4 regions of the Priestia flexa genome follow, and region 1 is predicted to be linked to each of the others. Evidence: riboswitches for the same ligand, from Rfam matches in the RefSeq annotation. Region 1 holds a riboswitch; each other region holds the start of a gene.
The links. A riboswitch is a leader RNA that binds a small molecule or an ion and turns the genes downstream of it on or off. The one in region 1 is predicted to bind cobalamin.

Region 1 (3,172 bases):
TTCATAAGATGGTTCATAAAATAGATGAACACTTGAAAGCTGGATATAAACGTTTTAAAGTAAAGATTAAGCCTGGAGCTGATTATGACCTTATTAAGCAAATTAGAAATCATTATCCAAAACTGCCGCTGATGGTAGATGCAAACTCTGCTTACTCCTTAAATGATTTGAATTTGCTTCAAAAGCTAGATGAATTTGACCTTATGATGATTGAACAGCCATTAGATTCTAGTGATATTATTGATCACCGTCATTTACAACAGCAGCTACGCACGCCCGTTTGCTTAGATGAAAGCATTGTGTCTTATGATGATGCTAGAAAAGCAATTGAGTTAGGGAGCTGTCAAGTTATTAATGTAAAAGTTGGACGGGTAGGCGGCTTAACAGAAGCAAAACGAATTCATGACTTGTGCCAGAAAAGTAATGTTCGACTATGGGTAGGGGGAATGCTGGAATCGGGTATATCAAGAGCTCATAATATTGCATTAGCTTCATTAGAGAATTTCACGATACCTGGAGACATTTCAGCTTCTTCACGCTATTGGAACAAAGATGTCATTCTTCCAGAAGTAGAAGTGGATGATGGGTTAATTCATGTGCCAAAAGAACCAGGCATTGGCTATCGGGTGGATAGGATATTTTTAAATAAAGTTTCCACATATCAAAAAACATATGCATAATGTAAATCCACTTTAAAAGTGGATTTTTTATTGTGAGTTCGTTTTTTTAAAAAATTTTCTTTTTATTTATATAGAAGCTGTCTAGTCATGTGAAAAAAAGTTTGATTAAATTTCATAAATCAAATAGTACAACCAATCCGAGAAAACATGTTATGATGGAATAGTTTGATGAAAAATAAGACTGTTTGTAGTAGCTAGTTGCTAATACCTAACAAAACTTTAAAAAATTTCTTTTTTTACATATGTGTAGGAAACCTTACTTAACAAAGGCGTAGATCAGTATGTTAAGTAAGGGTGGGGTAAATGTGCGGGAATTTATTTTGAAAAAGATATTGTAGTTCTGTAAGTTGTCCCTTATAATGTGTTTATAACACAACATCTTGTTTTTGATTAAAACTTCATATACTATATTTTGTGTTTTCCAGTAGAAAAGGTGTCTGAAAAAAGACTTAAAAGGGAATTTGGTGTAAATCCAAAACTGTCCCCGCAACTGTGAATGCTGATGAAATAAGGAATAGCCACTGTGAGTAACGATCATGGGAAGGCCTTAGAGTAAAGCGAAGCATAAGTCAGGAGACCTGCCTTTTTTATGACGTTTTATCTTCTTCGGGAGGTGAGAGGATAGAGCGAGGATTGAGAAAAGACATTTTGTCTTCTTTTATCTTCGTTCTATTCGCTCACTGCGTCAGGTGAGCGATTTTTTTATGCTGGAGAAAAAGGAGGAACTTATTTTTATGATTAATACAACAGATTTAAATAAACTTGAAAAAGTAAATTATGATATGAAACTACTTGGTGAAAAATTTCCACAACTTGATTTTTCATGGTATGAGGAAAAGGTAGTAGAAACAGTTGCTGCGAAAGAGAATATGACGGACGAAAAAATAGCAAATGTTTTTATTTTAGCAGCACTTGAGCGAATTTCAATGGATGAGCCAGATTGGACATATGTAGCAGCTCATATCTATTTACAAGAGCTATACCGCAAAGCTGCCGCCAATAGAAAATACGTTCAAGCTGAAAGGTACGGCTCATTTTATCAGCTTATTACAGAGCTTACAGATATGGGGATTTATAGTACACAGCTTTTGGATACATACTCTGTGGAAGAGATTAATGAGCTAGGCTTAGCCATTGATTATACAAAAGATAGCCTATTTACGTATATTGGCCTGTTGACATTAGCTGATCGCTATTTAGCAACATCACATGATAAGCGTGTATACGAGCTACCGCAGGAACGCTTTTTAATTATTGCTATGACACTCATGGCAAATGAAAAGAAAGAAGAGCGTTTAGCGCTGGTAAAAGAGTCATATTGGGCACTTTCAAACCTTTACATGACAGTGGCAACGCCGACATTAGCGAACGCAGGAAAAAGCTATGGACAGCTATCAAGCTGCTTTATTGATACGGTTGATGATAGTTTACGAGGTATCTATGATAGCAATACGGACTTAGCTACGCTAAGTAAAAACGGTGGTGGAATTGGCGTATATCTAGGTCATATCCGTAGCCGAGGTAGCGATATAAAAGGGTTTAAGGGCGTATCATCAGGAACAATTCCTTGGATGAAACAGCTTAATAACACAGCAGTTAGTGTTGATCAACTGGGTCAACGTCAAGGAGCAATTGCTGTATATCTAGACGTATGGCATAAGGATATTTTTTCTTTCTTAGATGCACGTTTAAACAATGGAGACGAGCGTCAGCGTACGCATGACTTATTTACTGGCGTTTGCTTGCCGGATTTATTCATGGAAGCTGTTGAAAAACGTGAAGACTGGTACTTGTTTGATCCTCATGAAGTTCGTACGGTAATGGGTTACTCGCTAGAAGATTTCTATGATGAAGAGGAAGGCAGCGGCTCCTTTAGAAATCGTTATCGTGAATGTATTGAAAATGAATCCCTATCAAGAGAAAAAGTGCCTGCGATTGAAATTTTTAAACGAATTATGATTTCACAATTAGAAACAGGAACACCATATATGTTCTACCGTGATACAGTGAACCGTGCTAACCAAAACCGTCATGAGGGCATGATTTATTGCAGTAACTTATGTACAGAAATTACGCAAAATCAAAGCATGACAACAGTGGTTGAAGAAATCACAGAAGATGGAAAAATCGTCATTACAAAGCAACCAGGTGACTTTGTCGTTTGCAATCTATCGTCTATCAACTTAGCACGTGCAGTAACGGAAGATGTACTTGAACGCCTTGTGCCTATTCAAGTTCGTATGCTAGATAACGTAATTGAACTGAATAACCTTCCAGTTCTACAGGCAAAACTAACAAACCAACGCTATCGTGCTATCGGTTTAGGTACGTTTGGTTGGAACCATTTATTAGCTCTACAAAAGATCGCTTGGGAAACAGAAGAAGCTGTTCAGTATTGCGATGAGTTATATGAAAAAATTGCTTACCTAACGATTCAATCAAGCATGGAGCTTGCAGAAGAAAAAGGAGCATACCCTCTATTTGAAGGGTCC
Region 2 (3,172 bases), 1.3 Mb from region 1:
TTGTTCTATTAATTTTTGCGATTGGCTTTATCACCGCTAAAAAAACAAGCACGGCAAGTTCATTTATTAATGATTATTTTCTAGGAAGCAGAGAGCTTGGAGGGTTTGTTCTTGCCATGACGATGGTCGCGACGTACGGAAGTGCGAGCAGCTTTATTGGTGGTCCTGGTACAGCATATCAAACCGGACTTGCTTGGGTACTATTGTCCGTGATTCAAGTTGTAACAGGTTACTTTGTTCTCACAACTCTTGGCAAAAAATTCGCCATTGTTTCGCGAAAGATGAATGCCGTTACGCTTGTTGATTTTTTGAAAAAGCGATATGAAAGCAATATTGTTGTGATTGTTTCTGCTGTAAGCATTGTCCTTTTTCTATTTGCTTCTTTAGCTGCTCAGTGGGTTGGAGGAGCTAGATTAATTGAAGGTTTTGTAGGCATTTCATACAAAAGTGCGCTTGTCATCTTTGCAGTCACCGTACTTGTTTATGTATCAATTGGTGGGTTTCGTGCTGTCGTACTAACCGATGCCCTGCAGGGAATTGTAATGCTTGTAGGGACGATTATTTTACTAATTGCTACTATTTATGCTGGCGGCGGTGTCGAAGCAATCATGAAAGACTTAGTGAATGAAAATCCAAATCTTGTGAGCCCGTACGGAGCAGATCGTTCATTAACACCGCTTTATGTGTCATCATTTTGGATTTTAGTTGGAGTAGGAGTTGTGGGACTGCCACAGGTGGCCGTTCGAGCGATGTCTTATAAAAACTCGAAAGCGATGCATCAAGCCATGCTTATCGGTACGGTAGTAGTTGGTGTGATTATGTTAGGGATGCATCTTATTGGTGTGTTTGCTCGTGCTGTAATTCCAGGAATTGAAGTGGGAGACACTGTGATGCCGACGTTAACCCTTGAAGTATTACCACCTTGGTTAGCAGGAGTTGTACTTGCTGCGCCGATGGCAGCCATTATGTCGACGGTAGACTCTATTTTATTAATCATTAGCTCTGCTATTGTAAAAGATTTGTATTTAAACTACGTTAATCCGAAAGCAAAAGAGCAGCAGGTGAAAAGATGGAGCTTCTTAACAACAATGATTATTGGAATTTTAGTATTTTTGTTTGCTATTAACCCACCTGATTTACTCATTTGGTTTAACTTATTTTCATTTGGTGGACTTGAAGCAGTATTTATTTGGCCAATTGTGTTAGGATTATATTGGACAAAAGGAAATAAATATGGAGCAATTTCGGGAATGGTGACGGGGCTTTTAGTGTATATTTTAATTCACACATACGCTCCTAACCCATTTGGCATGCATACGGTTGTGCTTCCCGTTGTTCTGTCTTTATTGGTTTTTGTAACTGCAAGTATAATGACACAATCAAAAACAAAGAACCTACAAGAACAGCTTCGTAAAAAATATTTATAAACGATTATGTTTTAAAAGTGCCTTATGCGTTTAAGGATAATAGGGAAATCGGTGGAAATCCGATGCAGCCCCCGCTACTGTAAGTGTGGATGAACCTGCAACAAACCGCTAGCAATGAGCTAGGAAGGTGCAGAAGTAAAGTGAAGCACAAGCCAGGAGACCTGCTTTTAAACATTAACTCTTATTTTTCGGCGGGGAAAATAGGTGACGTGCACATCAAAAGAATGAAGATGTTGTCATGAAGCCTTGGTTTTTAGCCAAGGCTTTTTGCTATGAAAGGCGTGATACAGATGAAAAAAGCAATTCCTCTTATGATTCAAGGAACGCACTCGGACGCTGGAAAAAGTTTACTTACAACTGCTTTTTGCCGAATTTTTGCAGAAGATGGTTTCAAAACAGCGCCGTTTAAATCACAAAATATGGCACTTAACTCTTATATTACAAAGGATGGAAAAGAGATTGGACGTGCTCAAGGAATTCAAGCTGAAGCTGCTGGAGTGGAAGCAACGACCAATATGAATCCGGTTTTAATCAAACCGACAAGAGAGTATGAGGCGCAGGTCGTCGTTCATGGTGTTCCTTTGCAAAATATGTATGCGTACGAGTATAGGAAAGATTTCTTTGAAACCGGACGTGAGATTATCACCAAAGCGTATGAAGAGCTTGCTTCTGAGTACGAGTATATTGTCATTGAAGGAGCAGGGAGTCCTGCTGAAATTAACTTAAACGACCGTGAACTTGTGAATATGCGAGTAGCTGATATTGCACAGTCTCCCGTTATTTTAGTAGGAGATATCGATAAGGGAGGCGTTTTTGCTAGCTTAGTAGGAACAATTCAGCTGCTTCCAAAAGAGCATAAGTCAAAAGTGGTAGGTGTGATTATTAATAAATTTCGAGGTGACTTGTCGCTGTTGCAACCAGGGCTTGATTGGTTTGAAGAGTATACGGGACTTCCTGTTCTAGGCGTCGTTCCTTATCTGGATGATGTGGAGATTGATGCAGAAGATTCACTTGCTTTAACTACGTACCCTACTCTTCCAAATCCAGCTAAAGAACTTGATGTTGCCGTTATTTCTTATCCTCGCATGTCGAACTTTACAGATCTAGATCCTATTCGTTTTGAAGATGATTGCCACGTAAGGCTTGTGACAAAACCTTCTCAGCTTGGAACGCCTGATTTAATCATTTTACCTGGGAGCAAGAATACGTTAGAAGACGCAAAGTACTTGTATGAAACAGGCTTAGCAGAAGCTATTTTGACAAAGAAGAATAAGGTGGATATTGCTGGAATCTGCGGTGGGTATCAAATTTTAGGTGAAGTGATAAGTGACCCAAATGAAGTGGAATCAACCCAAAAATCTGTTAAAGGGCTAGGTCTTTTACCTATTGAAACTGTAATGAAAACAAAGAAGCGAACAGAACGGGTAACGGGAAGGGCTATTTTACACGATGAGTCCTATCAAATTGAAGGTTACGAAATTCATATGGGCGAAACAACGTCTACCAAGCCAACTGTACATTTTGCTGAGCTAAATGGTATAAAAGAAGGAGCAGTTTTTGGTCGCGTCATTGGTACATACATACATGATGTTTTTCATAATGATGGCTTTCGACGTGCATATTTAAACGACATTCGACAGCAAAAAGGATTAGTGCCGATTAAGAAAACGTTTAATAGTAGGGCGCGAAAGGAAGAGTCTTTTCAAAAGCTGGCTGCACATGTACGAAAAGCAATTGATATGAAA
Region 3 (3,172 bases), 1.9 Mb from region 1:
AACGCCTTGATATGTTTATTGGTGAAATTATTGAAGAAAACCAAGATAAAGCTTGGTTTGAAGTGGATAAAGATGAGTTTGAAGAACTTTCTGCAGCAAACAATGTAATGGGAATTCCGTCTCTTCTTGTTTATAAAAATGGTGAGAAAATTGCACATCTTCATAGTGCAAATGCAAAAACACCTGAAGCAGTGCGTGAGTTTTTAAGTTCAATCTAAGTTGATTAGCTACTTGTTTACATAAGCAAGTAGCTTTTTTTGTATAGAGTTTTGCTAAACGTCCCGCTCTTATTTTTTAAGAGTCTTTCTTGTCTTTAAACACTTTATTAGATAAAAAACAAGCTTGTAGAACACGAACGTATGTTTTATAATTTAAATGTGGGAATACATGGTAATATGGAGGGGTTTTGAATGTACATAACAGTAGAAGATTTTATTAAAGAGTGGAACCGCGAAGCCATGCTAACTCAAAAAGTTTTAGAAGGCCTAACTGATCAGGCGTTAACTCAAAAAGTTTATACAGAAGGTCGTACTCTAGGAAGAATTGTGTGGCACTTTACAACAAATATTCCAGACTATTTGGCTCATTTTGGGTTGGAGATAGATTAGCTAGAAAATGCTGAACATGTACCCTCTTCCGCTAAAGAGATTGCTGGAGTTTTCAATAGAATTAGCTTACAAGCAGCGAAAGCTATTAACCAGCAGTGGACAGATGAAACGTTAAAAGAAGTTCAAACAGCCTTTGGTCGACAAGAGACGAATGCTCAAATTTTAATGGGATTGATCAAACATATTATTCATCACCGTGGACAAGTTACGGTACTTATGCGTCAAGCTGGAATTGAACCTTTTGGTGTATACGGTCCCACCAAAGAAGGATGGGTTGGTGTAGGCGTGGAAAACCCTCCTGTTTAAAAGTAATTAGGCTATAAAAAAAGAGTCTTTTCACAGACTCCAAAGACTTACCCCTAAATTTTCAGCCTATCATAATGATACAATAGCAAAAATGTTTATATCTTACTATTACTTTGCTAGAACTTCTGACCTAAAATGTATGAAAGTTATGTCGATTTTCTATTTCCATTTTGAATGGAGTGCGTTATACTAAGACAGGTGAATAATCGTGAAGCAATAAGGTCTCAATTTTAACATTGAGTGAAAAGGGAAGTTTGGTGCAAGTCCAACGCGGTCCCGCCACTGTAAACGTTAGATGTCTAAAGATGCCACTGTTTGAAAAATGGGAAGGCTTAGTACATCATATACGTAAGTCAGGAGACCTGCCTTATTGTCAACTGTGAAACCTTCGAGGAGAGGGGAAGCAGGGTATTTGACGTACATAAACAATGCGAAAGTCATTCGCATCATTTAACGTTACCTGCTTTACTTTCGATTGAAAGTAAAGTTTTTTTATGTGTGCTGAGCGACTTCATAACCGATACATAATTAGGAGGGGTTATCAAAATGAAAAAGTGGTTATCATCTGTTATTGTTGCGATGTTCCTTGTTGTTCTTGCAGCATGTGGGGCAACTGATGAAGGAAGCAAACAAACAGAGCAAACAAAGCAATCAGAAGAGCAAGCTGTTACGGTTAAAGATGCAAGAGGAGAAGAAGTAACGGTTGAACAAGCACCCAAGAAAATTGTTTCTCTTATGCCAAGTAACACGGAAATCGTCTATGAGTTAGGTCTTGAAAAAGAATTAATCGGAGTAACAAGCAACGATGATTATCCTGCAAGCGTGAAAGAAAAAGAGCAGGTAGGAGATATGAATATCAACGCAGAAAAAGTTATTGCATTAAATCCAGACCTTGTGTTAGCTCATGGTTCAAGCATGGGAATGTCGGATGAAGTTTTTAAGCAAATTGAAAGTGCTGGTATTCCATTATTTGTTGTAAATGATGCAACTGATTTCAATACCGTGTATGAAACGATTGGGAACATCGGAAAACTAACGAACAAAACAGATGAAGCAGATAAAACAGTAAAAGAAATGAAAGCTGCTGTTTCAGAAATTGAAGAAAAAGCGAAAGAAATTAAAGACGAAGATCGTAAGAAAGTATGGGTAGAGGTTTCACCTGCGCCTGAGATTTATACAACTGGTAAAGGTACGTTTATGGATGAAATGATTAAAATAATCGGAGCAGAAAACGTAGCTGGAAATGAAGAGGGATGGGTAAAACTTTCGGAAGAGAAAGTGGTTGAGCTAAATCCAGATACAATCGTTACAACATATGATGGTGACGCCAACGAAATCAAAAATCGTCCAGCATGGAGCGATATTACAGCTGTAAAAGAAAATCAAATCGTAAACGTTGATTCTAATAAAACAAATCGACCTGGACCACGAATTGTAGAAGGGTTAGAAGAGTTCGCGAAAGCCGTATATCCTGAGGTGTATAATTAATCGAGAAAAGGACCATATTCCAATTCAAAAAGGAATTGGTCCTTTTTTATCGTTACGTCTTGAGCAGGATGATGAATTATTAACGATGAAAACAAGTATACCGTTTAAAGCGTACAGTTCAGGCGTACTAGGAGATGGTATGCTTGAGACTAACGTTTTTTATAATCGTTTTGTACACAAATACTACCGTGCTGATTCACCTGCTGAAGAATATAGAGCATTTTTAAAAGAAAAAGGCTTCGTTTATGATAAAGTAGTAGGGTTGATGACGGCTGTTTATTTACGGAACAAATCGGTTTATACATATTGTAAAGATAGTCTTACAGTCTCATCTATTATTACTGCCGGAGTTGGTAATGCCGTTGATTTGACGTCTGATGATATTACTCCATTTTCTTCAGGGCCTGGAACGATTAATATGTTCATATTTATTGACGGGAAATTAACGGATGCTGCGTTTTTACAGCTGTTTATCGCAGCAACGGAAGTGAAAACGCGAATGCTTTACGAGCTGGGAGTGCAAGATTCGAACACAGAGACGCTTGCGACAGGAACATCTACTGATAGCATTTGTATTGCCGCAAGCCAAACCGGTAGCATGTATGAGTACGGTGGGTCCATGACGGCTCTGGGACAAGCGGTAGGAAAGCTCGTTAAGCTAAGTTTACTTGAAACCATTCAAAAAAGGTGATGTGTATGGACTTTCAACAATTAATTGTAGCGCATTTGCTAGCTATCTCAATGGCGCTTGTATTAGATGCTATTATCGG
Region 4 (3,172 bases), 830 kb from region 1:
AATGTAGTCAGCTGTCGCTAAAATACCTCCAAGATTATCAGAAGGATGTCCCCATTCTGCCGCTAGCCACGTATCGTTGTAATCCAGCCAGCGGATGATGCAACCAATGTTGAACGCAGCTCGAATTGGATCTAACTCAAATGACGTTCCCGGCACCCGACTGCCATTTGGTACAACTGTTCCTAGAACAATGGGGCCGAGGAGCTTTGTGCACTCTGGATAACTAAGCGCCAGCATCCCGCATCCAATCGTATCAAGCAGGACATAACGAGCGGTTTGGAACGCTTCTAAACTCTTAATCTCTTTATGAAGAACGTAATCTGCGATTTCCTCTAATAAAACATCCGTTTTGACTTGCTCATTCGTTTTCAACATGTGCATCTTTCCTTTCTCCTCAAATTTATTTATGATAGAAATGGGTATTCGCCAAAATATCCATTCGGTGAGTGGCCGTGAACAACCCCAAATTGTTAAAAGCGGCGCTCGCCTACATAATGTACGCGCGGTCTAAAAAGTCGATTATGTTCATGTTGCTCAATAACATGCGCACACAACCCTACCGTTCTAGCACTGAAAAAGATCGGTGTATAAAGTGAAATAGGAATACCAAGCATCCAATAGACAGGTGCTGCGTAGTAATCCAAGTTCGGATAAAGACCTTTTTCACGCTTCATAAGCTCTTCGCCCGCTTCGCACATGCGATAAAGACGATTATCTCCTTGCAGGTCGCATAGCTGTTTGAGCGACTCTTTCATCATTAAAGCCCGCGGATCAATTTTGTTCATATACACGCGATGGCCAAATCCCATGATACGCTCTTTTTTATAAAGCTTAGCGATCAGCAGCTCTTCAAATTTATCTACAGTACCAGCTTCTAAAAGCAGTTCCATTACCGCTTCGTTAGCTCCTCCATGCAGGTTTCCTTTTAAAGAAGCAACCGCTCCTGTCAATGCACCGTATAAATCAGACTGAGTAGAAGAAATGACTCTCGCTGTAAACGTGGAGTTTGGCATCTCATGCTCACTATATAAAACAAGTGAACGATCAAAGATTTGCTCTTCCAGAGATGATGGCTTCTTCCCCGTAATCATGTAAAAGAAATTTGCGCTATACGATAACTCTTTAAGCGGACGAATCGGCTCTTTCTTTTCGATTAAACGGTAGCTGTTCGCCACAATCGCAGGCACTTTGCCTAACAGCTTGTAAGCACGGCTTTTATTTGCCGATAGAGAACGATTATCAAGCCCTTTATCAAAGCCTGAAAGAAATGAAATTCCTGTTCGCAAGCCATCCATTGGATGCGTGCCATTAGGGAGTAAGCAGAAGACATCCAACAGTTCATCTGGAATCTCGTACTCCCCTTTTAACATTTCTTCAACTAGTTCCTTCTCGTTAATATTCGGCAGCCTTTCTTCTAGTAAAAGGTAGATCATATCGAGGTAGCTCTTTGATTTTGATAGCTCAATCAGGTCATACCCTTGAATAATAATTTTCCCCTGTTGGGTATCAAGAAATGAAATCTTTGTTTCAGCAGCCACAACGCCTTCAAGTCCCGGAAAAAACCTCGCTTCAGTCTCCATCTCTCTTTTCCTCCATTCCAAATATCTCTTCACCTACTGTTTTGTAAGCCTTTTCAATATTGTGTAAAAAAAGAGCCTTCTTTTCAGCATCCCCCCTCTTGTCTACCACAAAATCTCTTAACTCCTGATAATAGTCTGAAAGTGTACAAGGGTTCTCTGCCACTACGTTATTCATAATGCTCGCTTTGAAGTAATTCACAAAATACTCAACTGATCCGTCCACAGCTGCTCACCTCCATCACGCGTACCCGCTAAAAAAGCAATAAAAAAACAACTTCCCAAAGAAGTTGTTAAGCCGCGAGACAATACTCAAATAAACATGTTTTTAAATCATTTTTAAAACATGTTTGTCACTTCGCACTTAACACCCCCTATCCGCGTAGGTATTGATGCATGCTAAAACAGGCAGGTCTCCTGGCTTATGATCATCGCTCTTCGAACCTTCCCATCTTCATTTCCATGAAAACAGTGGCTTTTTCGAATCGCTCCCAAATACAGTTGCGGGACAGCGTCGGATTCCAACCGAACTTCCCTTTTAAGCAGATGAAAGACACCTTTCACCTACACCTGTTTCTACATCGATATTATTTTCACTTTAAACATATCAAATTTTATAAATTTTTACAATTTTTATTTTAAAATGCACTATATATGTATTTATTTGGAAATTAAACCTTATCTATATATTTTTATTTTATGCTATACTTATTAACTGGACTTTTTGAATTTATTTACATAATAAAAGTTCAGAATATACACAACTGGGGGCATCAATATGTATAAAGAAAAATGGTACCACTCTGCGTGGTTTATTGGCGTATTATTCGCTTGCTGGCTATTAATCATTCCACCGATTGTTGGAATCATTCTCATTATTCAGCGTCATAAATCATGGAAAGCATTCCAAACACGCTTTCAAGAAAGCAATCTTGATCAAATTTTAGATGCAAAAGCTACGTTACAACAGTTAAATAAGGATATTAACGAAGCTACATCGAAAAAAGAACGTTTGCTATCTGAATATGAAGACATTCAATCCGTTACCACTCTAGTGGATGACAAGAAAAAAATTGAAGAAAAAATTAAAGAATTTAATTTAAAATGCCAAGGCATTATTAATGAAACAATGACTGCTCAAGAAAAGTTAATTGTTGTTCAAGATGAGTTGTTAATGCAATCATTTGGCTTTTATGAACCAAAATATAATTTTGAGAACTCTGAAGCTTACAAAGCTAAGTTGGATGATATTCGAAAAGAACAGAAGCTGATGGTTACAGAAAAATCCGCTACGAATCATTCCTTAGATTGGACTATTGGTAATGATAAGAAAAAAGGAAAAGAATTTATTTTGGATACCATAAAATTAATCCTGCGAGCGTTTAATAACGAATGCGACAATATCATTTCTAAAGTGAAATTTAATAATATTGAAGTTAGTGAGAAAAGAATTCATAAAGTATATGAAGATTTAAATAAGCTAACTGATATGCAGCGTGTGTTCATTAAGAGAGAATACTTGGAACTAAAACTACAAGAGCTATACTTAAAATACGAATTCGAGCAAAAGAAACAAGAAGAAAAAGAAGAGCAGC

Region 2: linked by a shared signal. The riboswitch ahead of LZP85_RS10445 (cobyric acid synthase) and the one ahead of LZP85_RS17180 (ribonucleoside-diphosphate reductase subunit alpha) in region 1 are both predicted to bind cobalamin.
Region 3: linked by a shared signal. The riboswitch ahead of LZP85_RS06500 (ABC transporter substrate-binding protein) and the one ahead of LZP85_RS17180 (ribonucleoside-diphosphate reductase subunit alpha) in region 1 are both predicted to bind cobalamin.
Region 4: linked by a shared signal. The riboswitch ahead of LZP85_RS00880 (hypothetical protein) and the one ahead of LZP85_RS17180 (ribonucleoside-diphosphate reductase subunit alpha) in region 1 are both predicted to bind cobalamin.

What each region holds. Positions count from the first base shown of each region.
Region 1 is NZ_CP090431.1:3,344,011-3,347,182, reverse strand. It holds gene menC (o-succinylbenzoate synthase) at 1-680, shown strand, start outside; cobalamin riboswitch at 1,095-1,280, shown strand; gene LZP85_RS17180 (ribonucleoside-diphosphate reductase subunit alpha) at 1,463-3,172, shown strand, end outside.
Region 2 is NZ_CP090431.1:2,033,641-2,036,812, reverse strand. It holds gene panF (sodium/pantothenate symporter) at 1-1,427, shown strand, start outside; cobalamin riboswitch at 1,426-1,610, shown strand; gene LZP85_RS10445 (cobyric acid synthase) at 1,718-3,172, shown strand, end outside.
Region 3 is NZ_CP090431.1:1,277,250-1,280,421, forward strand. It holds gene LZP85_RS06490 (thioredoxin family protein) at 1-218, shown strand, start outside; partial or broken gene LZP85_RS06495 (DinB family protein) at 411-914, shown strand; cobalamin riboswitch at 1,117-1,298, shown strand; gene LZP85_RS06500 (ABC transporter substrate-binding protein) at 1,461-2,402, shown strand; gene LZP85_RS06505 (adenosylcobinamide amidohydrolase) at 2,488-3,093, shown strand; gene cbiB (adenosylcobinamide-phosphate synthase CbiB) at 3,099-3,172, shown strand, end outside.
Region 4 is NZ_CP090431.1:178,084-181,255, reverse strand. It holds gene LZP85_RS00890 (bifunctional 2-methylcitrate dehydratase/aconitate hydratase) at 1-375, opposite strand, end outside; gene mmgD (citrate synthase) at 471-1,580, opposite strand; gene LZP85_RS00880 (hypothetical protein) at 1,570-1,803, opposite strand; cobalamin riboswitch at 1,968-2,166, opposite strand; gene LZP85_RS00875 (SNIPE associated domain-containing protein) at 2,356-3,172, shown strand, end outside.